Regions from separate parts of the Paenibacillus sp. FSL H7-0716 genome, predicted to be linked through region 2. Evidence: a T-box and tRNA genes for the amino acid it is inferred to sense, from the RefSeq annotation. Region 2 holds a T-box; the other holds one or more tRNA genes.

Region 1 (8,130 bases), on a different contig from region 2:
CCAAATGCACTTGAAATAGATACTGTTTTTACGCCAGGAATAGGCGTGATACTAACCTTAACTCCTTTATAAGATGAATGTGGCTCATATACATTAGATATAATTTTCCCAGCACTATCGTAAAATCTAATTTCTAAACGGTTAAAATCACTTGCATGGAATTGGTAAGCATTTATAGTTGTTTCTTCAGAAAATTGATATGTAAAAGCTCGGTTCTTTAAATATGAGTATAAATTTTCATTAGTAGATAAATCGTTATCAGTCAACTTCGAAGTGGTGGTATTACTTGCTGCCTCAGTCATTAATTTTCCATCAAGAAGCCCTTCGGGATATGCATGAACTCCAGAAATAGGCATAACAGCAAAAATAAACATAAGCATGAAGACTATCTTTATTTTTTTCATTAGTTACACTCCTTGTTATTTATGTATTGTTCTTAGTGCATAATTTATATACTAATCATTAAATCCCACCTTTTCTTTGATTAACTTCTGAATTTTATCTTTAAAGGGGAATTATGTCTAAACATAATTGACTATATATGTAATAAAAAGATCTAAAAAGATTAAAATATTTTTTATTCCAATTAGTGAATAGGTTTCTTGTTGTTTTAAGAACAAATGTTCGAATATAATACAAACAAGTGTTCTTACTTTTTGGAGGCGATCACATGAATATGAGGGTTGGTCAAACCGTTGAGATTATATGCCAGGACAAAATGGAAAAGATTACGCAACGCAAGATCGAGGTCCGTGGTATTCGTGACGGCCGTATCCGTGCCACATGCCTGACCACCAATTCGCCCCGTGTATTCCTAGAATCCAGTACCCTGTCATGGCAATCTGTGAAGGAACAGCGTCATGCTTAGCGATACGGCCCGCAAGCTGCTGATGATTATGCGGCATTGCTCGGTGCATCATGGATACATGCCTACGCTAGAGGTACTGGAGACAAAGAGTGGGCGAATACCAGAAAAGATCCAGGTCGGGCTGCAGGAATTGGCAGAGAACAACTACATTCTGTGGGAATTTGGGAAACCACCTGAGAGTGCAGTTGTCGTTGAGGGATGGGAGCGAAAAGAGGATCGACCAGCATATGTTTCATGGGGCATTGACGGTGGCCATATAGATTACTGGACAGATTACTAGGAGGGCAGACATCATGGTTAAGAAACTGGAGAGTATTTGGGATTGCAGTAGGATGATGTTACCGGAGCATAAGGTTCGCATTATCAGTGATGAGCGAGGTCAGCAGTGGAGGGACCGTAAAAAGCCGGTGCTTGATGCGCAGGAGTGGGAATTGATTGATCAAGTACTCACTTACTCGAAACGGTATCGAGAGCAGATAACAATCACTCAGTTTGGGCCGGTTCGAGATATCAAGATACGGGGGATTGTGATGGCCATAGACAAGCAGCTACACGGATCAAACTGCAAACGGATGATGACTATGATTGGATTAAGATTGACGATGTGATTCAGGTGACTACATAAAAAAATGCCCCTGAAGCGTTCACCGGGGCATAACTATTATTCCTCGAATAACTCATCCATTAAACTATCGATTTCTTCTTTCCGCGAGGCTGTAGCCTCAGTATCAATGATGATCTTGCCTTCCTCGAAAATAAGCGTGTCTCCAGACTTAACCTCCGCCGGTAGTTCTGATCTAAGAACATCTTCGGTTTTACCATCAAATTCAATGACGGCATACTCACCTTCAAAGCGGTCAATGATTCCTTTATGCATTTACTTAGCCCCCTTAGTCGATGTAAAAGTGATTTTATTTCCATCACTTATTGCAGTAATTGTACCTTTTTGGTCAGTTCGTAACACTGAAGTATTCGCATTTTTTAACCTTGTAAGAATCCCGGAATCTGGATGCCCATAATTGTTCTTACCGACGCTTATTACTGCATACTGTGGTTTAACGGCGTCGAGGAATGCTTTACTGGTTGAACTATTGGAGCCGTGATGTCCGACTTTTAATACATCAGCTTTTAAATTCATGCCATCGGCTAACATATCGTTCTCAGAAGCCTTTTCAGCATCGCCGGTAAAGAGGAAGGACTTGTTCTTATAAGTGACCTTTAAGACAGCACTCCAGTCGTTAAGATTATCCCCATACGTTCTAATAGGAGCCAGGAACTTCGCCTCAACACCAGTTAAAGGAATGGTAACGCCTTTAGTCACTGCTTTGATGGTACGGCCCTCATTCTTCACAGCAGTCAAAAAATCTTTGTATGTTTCAGTGGTATGTGATACCTTTGGTGCGTAGACCGATTTAACATCCAGCGCTTTCAGAACATCATCTAGCCCACCAATGTGATCTGCGTCAGGATGAGTAGCAACCAGGGCATCAAGTGTCTTTACACCAAGGGCGTTCAGGTACTTTACTACATTCTTACCCTGATCGTTATTACCTCCGTCAATGAGGACATATTGATTATTCGGAGTCCGGATTAAGGTAGAGTCACCTTGTCCAACATCGAAAAAGTAGACCTGAAGAGTACCAATGTTCTGTTTCTTTGGTAAAAGCAAAGTTGGAGCTGGTGTAGTAGTAGGCTTTGCTGTTGGTTTCGCGGTAGGTTTAACAGCTGGTTTAGCAGTGGCAGCCGGTTTTGAATTTGAACTTCCACCATTGTGATAATGGTATTCTCCGTTTTCCAGCCCCCACTTTGCGCAATTTGTGCGGCAATAATGACCGCCATTTGCATCTGTACGTCCTGGATGTGCCTCAGCAAGTACAGGCATCAATAATAAAACAAGTGACATGAAGATTGGAACGATGATTCTTCTCATAAAAAATAAATACCCCCAATGTATGATTCTGGGAGTATTCTATCAGTTATAGGTAATTTTTTCTAGAGAACATAACGAAAACTTGCTAACGAATTTGTAAACGAAGTATCTGATATAGAGTTAAATCCATGAATAGAAAAACCTCTATAATAGAAGAAAAAGATACACAGTTAAGCTTATTTTAACCTTTCCCCAAGCTCAGTTGGTTAGAGCGGTCGGCTCATAACCGATTGGTCGGGGGTTCGAGTCCCTCAGGGCCCACTTAGAGAAAACCCTTACTTTGTAAGGGTTTTTTGCTATCTATAGGCTCCCTTGTAAGTAGAAGTGGAAGAGTTGGAAAAGCTGCAAAATTGGAAATGGTCACATTTTGGTCACGGCGCTGTTTGATCCTTTGGTTTTATCACGGATCATCTGGAAAACGGTAAAAAGTATGTATTCTGTGGAACTGCCCTACTCTTGTAGAGGAAGGGGAGTCATTACATACAAACCATTAAGAAGCAGTACCATACGCCGTAGATTTTTGATTGGACTGAAAGCATGTCTGACACACTGGAATTTGATGATTTCTTTAAACAGGTTAATGCTGAATTTTGATAACAAGCAATAAAGGATGCCGCATATTCGCTCGGCATCCTTTATTGAAGATGGATATACTAACTTAACATCCTTTTAATTAAACATCAGAAGTTGATTAATAGCTTATTGATTATCACCGAACCAGATGTTCTCTGTACCGGTCCGCGTGTCTGTCCATACGTTCACTAGCCGGCCTGTTTGGGGGACGATGGCATTACCGATGTAGTCCCCAATTAGGGGGATACCGGTGACGTCAAAGGAAGTTGTTGTTATCCGGGTGTTTGTATACGTCATACCGCCATCTCTAGATGTTGCTAGATAAACATCAAGGTTGAGGGGATTGACTCGATTAGTGTAATAGGTAACGAATATTGCACCATCCGCAGGGGAAACGGTGATGGCTGGGAAAAAGTTTTGGGAGCCCACCGGACTACCTGTAATGGATATTGGTGACCCCCAATCCACGCCAAAATTAGTGGAGGTAGCAAGAAAAATATCAGAATAACCTTCTCGAAAATCTTGCCATACAGCATAGACATTCCCTCGCGTCGTCGGTGCATTAGAAATATCTGCTGCGAGGGAAGGGTATGTCAGACATCTAAATGTATATCCTGGCAATGGATCTGGTGGGACTACAACGCTCGCGACCATGGTTTCAGGAGTAAAAGTGACCCCACCGTCTGAGGATGTGCGAATTTTAAGATCAGTATTACCGGGAGGCTGATTGATCCATCCCACGATAACAATCCCATTTAATGTAATTGCTATACCGGGGAATTCTTCGAATTCTTCGACCGAAGACAGCAGGGAGGGACTGGAATAGGTATTACCGTTATCTAGGGAACGATTGAAAAATATCGTATTTCCCGGTATGAATTGTGTGTTGTAATCATGCGTATAACCTGTATATACATTTCCAAAAAAGGGACTTGATCCAGCTTTGTCGGTGACAACGACCACCTGGTCATCATTCACAAACTGTCCAAACCCTTGATTCACGATGATTGGCGGTCCGAATGAAGAGGCATTGTCGGCAGAGGTATAGGAAACGATCGATCCGCTGAGACCGTCTGAATCGAAGGCGTGAGCCAATACGACGAACGTATTCGGAAAAATATAATCAATATGTGGTGCTTCGATGCCTGTAAATCCCGCAGGTAACGGTAATAACGTTGTTGTCCAAGTGCTACCTGCGTCAATAGATTTGTATAACCCAATATTGGGAGGGCCTGATCGAAGATCTACAGCTACGGTGACCATAACGGACGGGTTAAGCCAGTTTACCGCGATGGTGGGCTCGAATTGAGTGCTTGCGCTCGGCGAAATTTGAATATTAACCATGCGAAGCTCCTTTCGTCATAGATTTTTCGGTACTTACGGGTTCAGCTGAGCTATGAAAGTTAGTTCGGATTGCAGCACTCTTTGATGGGGGATGACATTTCCTGACGAATCCGTTCCAAATACCGTAATAATCGTGTCTGCCGGTGCGTTTCCAGTAACGAGAAATTGGACTTCATAAGCTGAATTGCCTGCGATATTAAAACTGAGAAACTGGCTGGTGTTCGCATTAACATTTAATGAGTTGGAGTAGACTAAACCTTTACTAACCAAGGTATTCCATACGTAAACGTGATAGACTACGTTAGATGAAAAACTAAGGTTGTCATTATCGATATTAATGAGCACGTTGGATGCTGGGATAGTCCCTGTGTTCGTAATAATGCCTGTTGTTGTTGCCATGAGCTTCACCTCTTTATTAGTTTGCTATATATATATGAATTGAGATTCATTGTGTTTGGACAAGGGACTCAGAAAAATCGCGGAAATGAATACTGGAGGTTTTATTAGGTGGGGAAATACATATAAAATTTTAGCATGATCTGAAGGTAACTAGATTTTATATTGAACAGCAATTGACGATTTTTACGACTTCTCTGCCCAAGGCGCATACAGGTAACTATTCGCTATCAGCAGGTGAGATTTGAAGAATTTAAATAGAAGGTCTGACATTCATTTTAAATAAATGTTATAATTATTAAATCAGTGTGTAGAGATATTGGTCTTTTTTATTGGGCCAAAAATATATGTCTCATGATACGTCTGCCATCTGAAATATTATTTAGGAGATGACAAACATGCATGGAGACACAAGACTGCCCAGAAACGGAAAAGAAGGTATACTATTTTTACTCATTATTTCAATCATTTCAGTTAACACTATTGCCCCTATTATTGTGGGGTTGGAACGCGGCTTCAGTAAGGAAGTGTATATAGATACACTAAAGGTTATTCCGTTTATGTGGATGATCGTAGTTTTATCCGTAAGATTAGTTGCAGGACCGATTGTTGGGAAAGTGATGCCAAAATTCATGGGACAAACCGATGGATTTAATGCAAGGATTCTGTTGAATACTTTATTGAATGTCACGGTGTTATCTATTTTACTATCAATTATAGGCACATGGGTTGGGACGAGACAAATAAGCCTGGATCCACTTAAAAGCTTCCTTCACATCTGGCCGAGAAACTTTGGAATAGCATTTTGGATTGAACTTTTGGTTGCGCAGCCGATAGCAAGATTTGTGATGAAAACATTACACGCAAGACAGGATCGAAAAACGGAAAGTGTAAATGCGTAACTTGCTAGAATTTTGTAGACGAATTAGAAAAAAAGGAGCGTCCATGGTGGGCGTTCCTTTTTTTGTAGCAATCGGAAGTACCGAGAGAGACCCTGTATTCCTTTGAAATTTGATTCGATAACAATTAAGTGAACGAGGCTTCTCCTATCGGACACAGCTGACCCTTAAAGCGGTTTTTTCCCTCATTTGCAATTCTAACGGACTCCATAGTCGCTATTGGTATAAAAATACCGTATTTGCGCCTCTTTCTAAGGAATAGTGTCTCTGGAGTCCGAAACCATGCTCTAAAGGCTGAAAATCAGTAAATAACGTCATATGGGTCCGATAGCTCGAATTGGAGGAGGTTAGTTCGTTAGTTCGTTAGTTCGTTCGTTAGTTTGTTAGTTCGTTAGCTCGTTAGTGCCGTGCTCTTCACAGATTTAGTTGCAGCATTCACAGCGAGGATCGTCCTTTAAAGTAATAATAGTAGTCTCACCTCTACAACCAGCATATCTAGTATGCGGGCTCATAAACCATACAGTAAAGCACAAAACGGCACTGCTCCAAACCATGAAATGGTTTTGAAGCAGCGCCGTTTTTGTTAGCAGCCAGCTAAATTGTTCAATGGAGAGCACGGCGACCGAAACGAGGTTCTCAATTGCTTCCGATCGCCGTCCCAACCGCAGTCCCTGGGTTTCCACCAACATCCCTAAAGTTTCATGCTGTCCCACAGCTGCTGGAATGCCCCGGATTCGACCTCGAAGAATACCGGTGCTAGACCGTAGCGTACAAGGCCTTGACCGAACAGCGTCAGCTCTACTCGGGCATTGTCTTCCAGCTGCAAATAGATGATCTTGCGGTCCTCGCTGTCGTAGATGCCTTGTTCGATCAGCGGCTCTGCTGCCAGCGGTTTGGCAGCTTGGAGGGCTGTCAGGAAGCCATCAAGCGCCTCGCCATTGGCGATTGGCGCCTGCTGCTGGAGGCCGTTGTTCCAGCTGTTGAAGCTTTCCCATTGAGCTGAAGTAACTCGGCTTTCAAGATTCAGCTTGCCGAACAGGTCGGCGCCGCTGTTTATGGTGATGCCGTTCGTGTGCTCGTACAGTTCGGCGAATACCTCGCCGTTGATTTCCGAATAGGACATAATCAGGAAGCTGGAGTCATAGCCCTTCACGGTATAGAGATCCGTTTCACCGATGTTCGAGGCTAACTCAATATATTCGTCGTTACCGCTCCATTCATTGATGCCGCCTGTAGTGCGTCCCAACTTGTCACCGCGCAGAGCAGCAGCATCGGCAGCGTCAATGCGAGTCGCTGACTGTGTATAAATATTATTTTTATACACGACCAAGGCGATCATATCTGCCTTCACGCCAGATTCCTTATCTGGCAGTTTCAGCTTGGGAATGACAATGCTGCCCGATGTAGCTGTGCCCGAATTGCCAGCATTGCTTGCACCCGGAGTTACCTGGGCAACCTGCCCCGGGGAGCTCTGACTGTTCAACTGCTGCCATATACTAGGCCCAGCCAGACCGATTCCTGCGGCGAGCACGACACTTGCCGCGATATAAACGGTTTTGCGTGGACGCTTACGCTCCTGCCGCTGCTCTATTTTGTCGAAAAGTTCTTTTTTCATCTCTTCACCTGGTTTCATCGAATCCACCGCTTTCTTATATGATGTTCGAAACTGATCTTCCTTCACTGTGGTTCCGCTCCTTCCAGCTCCAGTTTTAACAGTTGCCGTCCCCGCTGAAGTCTCATCTTCACGGCAGACTGACTAATCTGCAGAATCTTGCTGATCTCCTGGATGGGATAGTCCTCGTAATAATAAAGATGGATTACGGTTTTATACTTCATGGGCATCGCCATAACTAACTGCAGCAGAGCCCAATCCTCGGGGCTGTCTGCCGCAATTGGCTCAGCGCTCTCCAGCTTAACCTCGCGCTTGCGCCAGCCTCTGCCCAGTAGTGTTTTACAATGGTTGGTGATTACCCGGATCAGCCATGCCTTCTGATGTTCGGCATCTTTGAACTCCGGCGCTTTTTCTATTAGCTTGATGAAGGTATCCTGAGTGGCTTCTTCGGCATCTTGCCGGTTGCCTAGATGGACCAAAGCGATCCGGAACAGCATATCTGCGTAGA
Region 2 (8,130 bases):
CGATCTTATGGTTGGGCAGCTTAGCAAGCTCCGCTTTGAATTTACTGTCTAACGCCTGCAAACGTTCCGAAAGGTTATTGTAACGCTCTTCATAACCTTCTTTATGCTCAGGATCCACGGACTGAAGGCTTTCTTTAATATTCTGAGCCATAGTAATGGCTGATTTTGGACTTACCCAAGTATGCGGGTCCGTATGCAGGCTGTCTCCTGAGGCATTACTGTTATGATCCGTATCCTCATTTTGATGAGACTCTTCCTCACTTGCCCCATGATCATGCCCGTCATCTTCATCGGTCATGATATAATCAATACCTTGGCTTACTTCAACCGCCTTAACTTTACTGCTGCTATCAAGGCCTTTTAAAAAGTTAGGAACCCAACCTTCTAAGCCTGCACCGTTATATAGAAATAGCTGTGCCTTAGAAGTGTTAATAATGTCCTGACTGCGCGGTGTCCAATCATGTGGCTCCACACCCACTGGAAGCAGGTTAATAGCATTGATATCTTCCCCGCCAATCTCCTTAGCAAACTCGTAAATAGGATAAAAGGTTGTAACTACATTTACTTTCCCTTCAACTATACTTCCACTGCTCTTAGGTCCGCATGCACTTAGTGTAAATACCAGTACCAGTGCAAGGACGAGCAAACTTATACGCGATTTCATTGCCGCCATTATATTGATCTACCCCTCAAATCGTAAATTTTACTATTAGTAGTATAATAGTAATCGTTACGATAAGTCAACAAAGAAACCTAACTCAGAAGAAAGGACGATATCCTCCTTTATAAAAAGGAATGCTCCCACAACCAACCCGGCTGAAGGAGCATTCCCTTGTTCAAGCAAATCTCATTAAAAAATTTCTACAACAGTATTGTCTTATTTCACTACTGCTCCGTTTGGCATGCTGTCCGGCACGGTAGCGATCGTTAGCTGGTCACCTTTAGAAGCCGCCAAAATCATCCCTTGGGACAACTCCCCACGCAGCTTCACCGGCTTAAGGTTTACGATACAGATCACTTTACGTCCCACCAGCTCTTCCGGTGTATAGAATTTCGCGATACCAGAAACCACTTGCCGTTGTTCATAACCCAGATCCAGTTGCAGCTTCAGCAGCTTGTCAGCTTTTTTCACTGGCTCTGCAGCAATAACCTGAGCTACCCGCAGCTCTGCTTTAGCGAAATCGTCAATGCCGATTTCCTCTTTATGCTCTTCCACTGGCTCGGAGTCCGCTGCAGCAGGAGCAGCCGCTTCCGCCACTTCAGCAGCCGCTTTGCCAGCGCCCATAGCCTCAGCAATATAAGCTACCTCTTGCTCCACATCCAGACGTGGGAAGATTGGATTGCCTTTCACCAGCTTTGTTCCTGCCGGAATCAGGCCAAAGGTCTTACCGCTATCCCAAGTCGTTAACTCACCAGGCTGAATACCCAGCTGTTCCCAGATCTTCGCTGGTGTTTGTGTCAAGAACGGCTGCAGCAGGATTGAAGCGGTACGCAGACCTTCCACCAGATGTCTCATCACAGAAGCCAACTCGGCAGTTCTATTCTCATCTTTGGCAAGTACCCAAGGTTGTGTCTCATCGATATATTTGTTGGTGCGGCTAATGAATATTCCGATAGCTGTCAGCGCCACGGAAAACTCCATTTTTTCCATAGCTTCTTCTACTTTGGCATAAGTATTCTCAGCCGCAGCTTGAAGCTCACCATCAAATGCTGTTACATTCCCGTCATATGCCGGAATCTCGCCTGCAAAATACTTTTCAACCATAGCCCCTGTACGGTTCAACAGGTTACCAAGGTCGTTGGCAAGGTCATAGTTAACCCGGTCTACAAAGCTTTCCGGTGTGAACGTGCCATCCGAACCAAACGGTACTTCGCGCAGCAGGTAATAACGTAATGCATCCAAGCCATAACGATCAATCAGTGTCACAGGATCAACTACGTTACCTTTAGATTTCGACATTTTTCCATCTTTCATGAGCAACCAGCCATGGGCAAATACCTTTTTCGGAAGGGGTTCACCAAGCGCCATCAGAATGATCGGCCAGTAAATCGTATGGAAACGAACAATTTCTTTGCCGACGATGTGTACATCCGCAGGCCAGAACTTGTCATACAAGCTGCGGTCCTCGGAACCATAACCCAGAGCAGTAATATAGTTAGTCAAAGCATCAATCCACACGTACACGACATGCTTCTCGTCGCCCTTAACTTTTACGCCCCAATCAAAGGTTGTGCGGGAAACTGCAAGGTCTTCCAGTCCGGGTTTGATGAAATTGTTAATCATTTCGTTCTTACGGGATTCCGGCAAAATAAACTCAGGATTCTCCTCGTAAAATTGCAGCAAACGATCCGCATATTTACTCATCCGGAAGAAATAACTTGCTTCCTTCACCAGCTCAACCGGGTGACCGCTATCTGGGCTTTTTGCACCAGTAATCACGCCGTTGTCATCACGCACAATATCAACTAATTGCGTTTCTGTGTAAAAGGTTTCATCTGGGATACTATACCAGCCCTCATATTCACCTTTATAGATATCTCCTTGCTGCAGCAACCGATCAAAAATATCCTGTACCACTTTTTTATGACGCTCTTCCGTAGTACGAATGAAGTCATCGTTCGAAATGTCCAGCTTGCGCCATAGCTCCTTAATACCAACAACAATGTCGTCTACGAACTGCTGAGGGGTCTTTCCTGCTTCCTCTGCCTTCCGCTCAATCTTTTGTCCATGTTCGTCTGTACCGGTTAGATAACGCACTTCGTAGCCGCGCAGACGTTTGTAACGGGCCATTGCGTCTCCTGCCACGGTTGAATAAGCATGTCCGATATGTAGCTTGTCACTCGGATAATAAATTGGTGTCGTTAGGTAAAACGTTTTTTTCTCACTCATTCAGTAATCATCCTTTCTTATTAAAAAACAAAAAACTCCCGCCCCCATAATGGGGCGAGAGTATAACTCACGCGATACCACCCAAATTTCCTGTCCCTTCACAGAGCACAGGCTTCGCCAGTTCCCTCCCGGGAACTGTCCATTAACGCTGGAACACGCTGTTATCTTACGTGAACCTCAATTGCAGTTCCCGCTCGAACACAGTTCCTCCCGGACCATATTCAATCTAACGTTCCATACCGGATTTCAGCACATTCCGGCTCTCTGTAATGGACGTAACGATTTACTTATCCGTTCTTCGGAATTCATACTATTACTTGTGAATATACCCAAAGGTAAGGCCCCATGTCAAGTCGCAGGGGCAGAATCCTTCTCAGCAGATTCATCTTGAAGAGGCGGCACAGGATCAAGTCCTCCAGGATGAAAGGGATGACATCTGGCAATCCGCTTAGCTGCAAGCCATGAGCCTTTCAGTGGACCATGGACTTCAATGGCTTCCAGGGCATAGGCAGAGCAGGTTGGATAGAAGCGGCAGGTTGCAGGTTTAATAGGGGAAATGTACCTGCGGTACACCCGAATAGGCGCCTGAATCGTTCTGCGTAGGGTCACCATTTCTAAAGTCCCTTTTGTTTATCTGATGCTGCAACTAATTCTTCTTCCCGGTTCTCTTCACATTCTTTGCAATAACCGAACACCTCAAATTTATGCTTGACTACCCGGAATTGATCGGGTGTATCCGTTAAATTCATCGGGCAGAAATTAATCGGGTAGGTCTTTTGGCATTGAAGGCAGATCATATGATGGTGATGATCCTGATGATTGCAGCTTCCCTTGAACTTCACTCCGTCTTCAAAGACAATCTGTTCAAGCACACCAAGCTCTTCCATTACACGAAGATTGCGGTACACCGTATCAAAGCTAAGTCCGCTATACTTGCGGCCCATATGCTCATATACATCCTTCGCTGACAAATATCCCTTATTCTCGCCGAATAACTGGGCAAGCGTTTTGCGTTGGTCGGTGATTCGCAGTCCTTGCCCCGACATGACTTCTAATATTTGTTCTGTCGACAGCATACGCTCATCTCCCATAAGATCAGTTCATTTATATTTTCACTCTCTTAATAATGCCCCAAAATAAATGCCCCGTCAATGAAGCACCATGAAGCCCCCCTACGCAACCTCTGAATTATTATATTTAAACAAAAGCCCGGCTGCGTATTCCTTTACGGAATATTCAGCCGGGCTTTTGTTGTAGTTAATTCCCCAATAGAGCTTATAGGGATTAGGTATATTTCTATTTGTTATTTCTTTGCTGGAAGTGGAGTGATGAGGAAATTGACCGGCAAGTTACTGCCTGAGGCTGCTGTGAACAAAATCTCCACAGAACCGCCATACTCACCACTACGATAAACCACACTGTTCATGTCAGCATTCGAGAGACTTCCCACGCTTGGCATATGCACGATTTGGTTATTAACCATAACCGGCCCCATATAGTTACCGCCACGTGGATTAAACGTAATCAATGAGTTTGGTGCAACATTTTCGAATCTGATCTTGTATAATACCCCGAAATTACCGGCATTGGATGCTTCCGTACCTGCCATTGGGTCCACGCCAGCCAGGTTCTTATCACTGGAATTATCGCCTAGCAGAAGTTTTGCAGGAGTTTTTCCTACCTCATCAGTAACCGTGATAATACGAGTAGAATCTTCGTAAGTTCCCCGATTATGCACTCCGTCTCGATCCAGAACTGGAAGTGTTGGAAGTGTAGTCAGTGGATCTTTATTCGCATCAATCAACATGACGTTATAATCGATTGGATAATCACTAAATAAGTCCGCTTGAAGTGAAACAATTTCACTTGGTTTCATAGCAATTTGGTTTAGATCCGTCAGAATTGAGACACTTTCCCCTGGTTGCAGAACAATCGTTTTATAATGCTCATTTGTAAGCATAGATTTCCAATAACGTTCTACAGACATTTTACCAGTACCTTCAGGATATGTGCTTGGGCCTGCAAAGCCCACATATTCGGTTGTAAGCGTCGTTGGGTACAGATTGTTATTCGTAGCAATCACATACACTTTAGCTTTAATATTCAGGTTATTCTTGTGGTGAATCAAGAAGCGGGTTTTACCCAATGAAGTCTCACGGTAAGTAACACCTTCTGTATACACCGTTTCTGGACTGTTACTGCGAATTAGTTTATAAGGCTCGGAAGAAAGATTATAAGCTACTTGCTGCCAAGTAGGAACCATTGATCCATCGATGCTAAACACACTGCCCGGAGATGCAAATAATCTGTTGAAATCTTCTTTACTGTACAAGATTTCATCCGAAATATTAACGGTTTTCTCAAAGGTGCTGATCGCGCCGTGTGAATCTTTTACTTGGACCGCAATTGTCGCTGGACCCGGAGTAAAGAAAGCCTCGGCCTTGTTCGTCCAAGTTACAGTAATTTCATCACCATCAGGATCGTTACTTAGATCGGTATAAGTAATCATTTCACCCATCTTGTATGAATCCTTATCTGTAGTGAAATTAGCAACTGGAGGTGTATTAGGTTTAAGCACTGTGATGGTCATGGTGTAAGGATCACTCCACTGTTGATTCGCATCCATTACAGAATAGGTTACTACATAATATCCTGGTTGATCATAGATATCCTGCTTGTTACCTCCCCAGCTTTCGTCCACAATAGCTACACCATTTGGTGACGAGCTGGAGGTTACGAAGGTCACTGGTTCACCGGCGTAAATTTCAGTTGGCACGGTGAAGGAAGCTTTAGGTTTGTTGTTTAATGTAAGAATTACTCTTTTTTGCACATTATCAACGGTATAAGGAATGCCCAGTGCCCCAGTTATGGATGTCAAAGGAACCATGAATGTACCCTTGTATTGGTAAGCAGGACCTTTCATTGTCTTCTTTACACCATTAACTGTATAGACCTTGCTGTCGGTCTTAAAGCGCATAACGTCGCTTCCCTTGGTAACAATGGTTTCTTTCGTTTTATAATCATAAACGTATTTCACGCCTACACGTTCTACCATAGCCCGGATCGAAACGTAGGATACGCCGTTTTTCACTGCCATAGGCTGATTAGCCAAATATTCCTGGCCGTTCTGATACATTTTGTTGCTGTTCATCATAAGGATAAGTTGATTGCTAGCCGCAGCACGAGCACCATCTGTTGTTGTAGTAGGATCTGTAGTAACTCCAGGTGTTGCAGTTGGAAGCGGTGTTGCAGTAGGTGCAATTGTTGCTGTAGGTTCAACAGTAGCCGTAGGATCAACTGTCTCTGCAGGAATTGGAGTTGGTGTTGGTGTCGGTGACACTACTCCTCCTGGCGTCTCCGTCGGCAATGGCGGCAATGGATCAGTAGATTCTGGCATTACCTCCGGCGCAGCTGAAACAACTGTCCCTACTACAGTAGTATTACTTGGGGTATTATTGACAGCTTCAGCAAAAGCCGGCACTGCCGCGGCGGCCTGAGATACGGCCAAAACAGCAACTAACGTTAACTTTTTCAAATCCATGATATAACTCCTCTGCTCCTATTTGTAAATATAAGTAGGTCTCTGTCTTTTTCATACTCCTCTTATATTCCCCGCAAAATGCTGCCACCCACGGTAGGGCGGCAAAAAGCTTTTGCCACGATCGTCATAACAAACATAGTATTAGACGCATACCACCATAAAAAGTTTCATTATTAAGTAAAGAAAGATTAACGCTGTATTAAATAATGTTGGACAACCACGCTGTTCCCCCTGAAAAAAATGAGATTTTTTCTATAAATATGTTTATTTTTCGTCTGACTATATTCGCTTTCATTTGCTTTTGTTACAATGTATGGAAGAATATCTTTTACATGCGAGGGATAACATGTCCAAAAAAATCTCCATCCTCGTTCAATTAATCATGGGCTTCTCTCTAATCATCTTCACCATCGTAGGATTCACCATTTTTTTGTCCTACCGCTCTTCCTCTCAAGCTGTTTTAAACCGCTCCAACCAATATATCCTGGAATCCGTCAAGCAACTTCAAGGTAAAATGGACGCAATTCTTCAGGATAACGACAAGCTTTCTTCTACGATCATGTTCAGTCCCTTGATTCAAGAAACCTTGGGAGACTTAGCGTTGTCACGTTCACCTCGTACAGACGCCATGGAAATTACTCGTTACATAGATCAACAGACACGTTCCATAAACTCTGACATCCAGTTCAAGCTGCTCGGGCTGTCCGATGATCAGGTGTATACCAACAGCAGTTCCTTAAAGGTCATATGGGACAGCGAAAAGGAAATCCGCGATGCTTATTGGTTCCCGGCTATAGCACAGAATAAAGGCCGAATGGTCTGGTTCGGTGTAGATGTATGGCAGAACGGTAATATCCCTGTGGTGATGGGAGCCAGACAAATTAATGATTGGAATGATCTAAACCGGCTAGGAACCCTGTTTCTTGTCCTCCCTGTCGAGGTTATCCATAACGCTGTCAGCCAATTTCACCTCGGCAAAAACGAGAAAATCCAAGTTGTTGATTCATTTAATACCATTGTCTATTCCACAGATCCGAAAGAAATTGGACTTTATATGAACGACGGGCTTCTAAAACAATTCAGCAATCATAAAGCCAGAATCGTTCCACAAAAAATAAACTCACGCAATCTGTTCGTATCCTATGCCTATTCCGACTATAGCGAGTGGAGCGTTTTTGCTTACATTGATTCTAAAGACGCTGTTAAAGATTTAAATACGATTCGCCGGAATATTATTTTAATTGGCCTGCTGGGGATGGGTGCTGCCCTACTATTCACTTTCTTTTTCTCTTGGACCCTATCCAAGCCCCTTCGTAATCTGGCAACCAAGCTGAGCAATGTCGAACGGGGAACTACTTTACCTTTTGTAAAAACAACCATGAACAAAGAAATGGCTATCCTTTATTCAAGCTATAATTCGATGCTCCAAAACCTGGATCATACTATCGCTGACCTATCCAGTAAACAAATTAGTGAAAAGCAAGCTCAGATCGTAGCACTCAAAGCGCAATTCCGCCCGCATTTTCTTTATAACACTTTGAATACAATCTATTGGTCGCTCGCCAACAAACGCATGCAGGAAGAGTCCCAAATGGTACTCGCTCTAAGTGACCTGCTCCGCTATAGTATTGACCGCGGATCCGAATTCGTTACAGTTGAGGAGGATTTAAAGCAATTAGAACGATTCATTTTTCTCCAG

What was found. A T-box is a leader RNA that pairs with one kind of tRNA and senses whether it is charged. The one in region 2 lies ahead of metG (methionine--tRNA ligase), so its partner is inferred to be a tRNA-Met.
Region 1: it encodes a tRNA-Met, which carries the amino acid that the T-box ahead of metG (methionine--tRNA ligase) is inferred to sense. The anticodon was not compared.

The regions. Positions count from the first base shown of each region.
Region 1 covers NZ_JBBODA010000017.1:10,660-18,789, forward strand. The annotation lists gene MHH60_RS20175 (hypothetical protein) at 1-404, opposite strand, end outside; gene MHH60_RS20180 (hypothetical protein) at 671-868, shown strand; gene MHH60_RS20185 (helix-turn-helix domain-containing protein) at 861-1,148, shown strand; gene MHH60_RS20190 (YolD-like family protein) at 1,162-1,476, shown strand; gene MHH60_RS20195 (DUF3006 domain-containing protein) at 1,530-1,745, opposite strand; gene MHH60_RS20200 (MBL fold metallo-hydrolase) at 1,746-2,798, opposite strand; tRNA gene MHH60_RS20205 (tRNA-Met) at 2,994-3,059, shown strand; gene MHH60_RS20210 (sialidase family protein) at 3,498-4,715, opposite strand; gene MHH60_RS20215 (hypothetical protein) at 4,749-5,114, opposite strand; gene MHH60_RS20220 (hypothetical protein) at 5,510-6,013, shown strand; gene MHH60_RS20225 (hypothetical protein) at 6,702-7,691, opposite strand; gene MHH60_RS20230 (RNA polymerase sigma factor) at 7,688-8,130, opposite strand, start outside.
Region 2 covers NZ_JBBODA010000002.1:271,960-280,089, forward strand. The annotation lists gene MHH60_RS04140 (metal ABC transporter solute-binding protein, Zn/Mn family) at 1-673, opposite strand, end outside; gene metG (methionine--tRNA ligase) at 878-2,890, opposite strand; T-box leader at 2,938-3,198, opposite strand; gene yidD (membrane protein insertion efficiency factor YidD) at 3,239-3,502, opposite strand; gene MHH60_RS04155 (Fur family transcriptional regulator) at 3,505-3,966, opposite strand; gene MHH60_RS04160 (copper amine oxidase N-terminal domain-containing protein) at 4,194-6,431, opposite strand; gene MHH60_RS04165 (sensor histidine kinase) at 6,778-8,130, shown strand, end outside.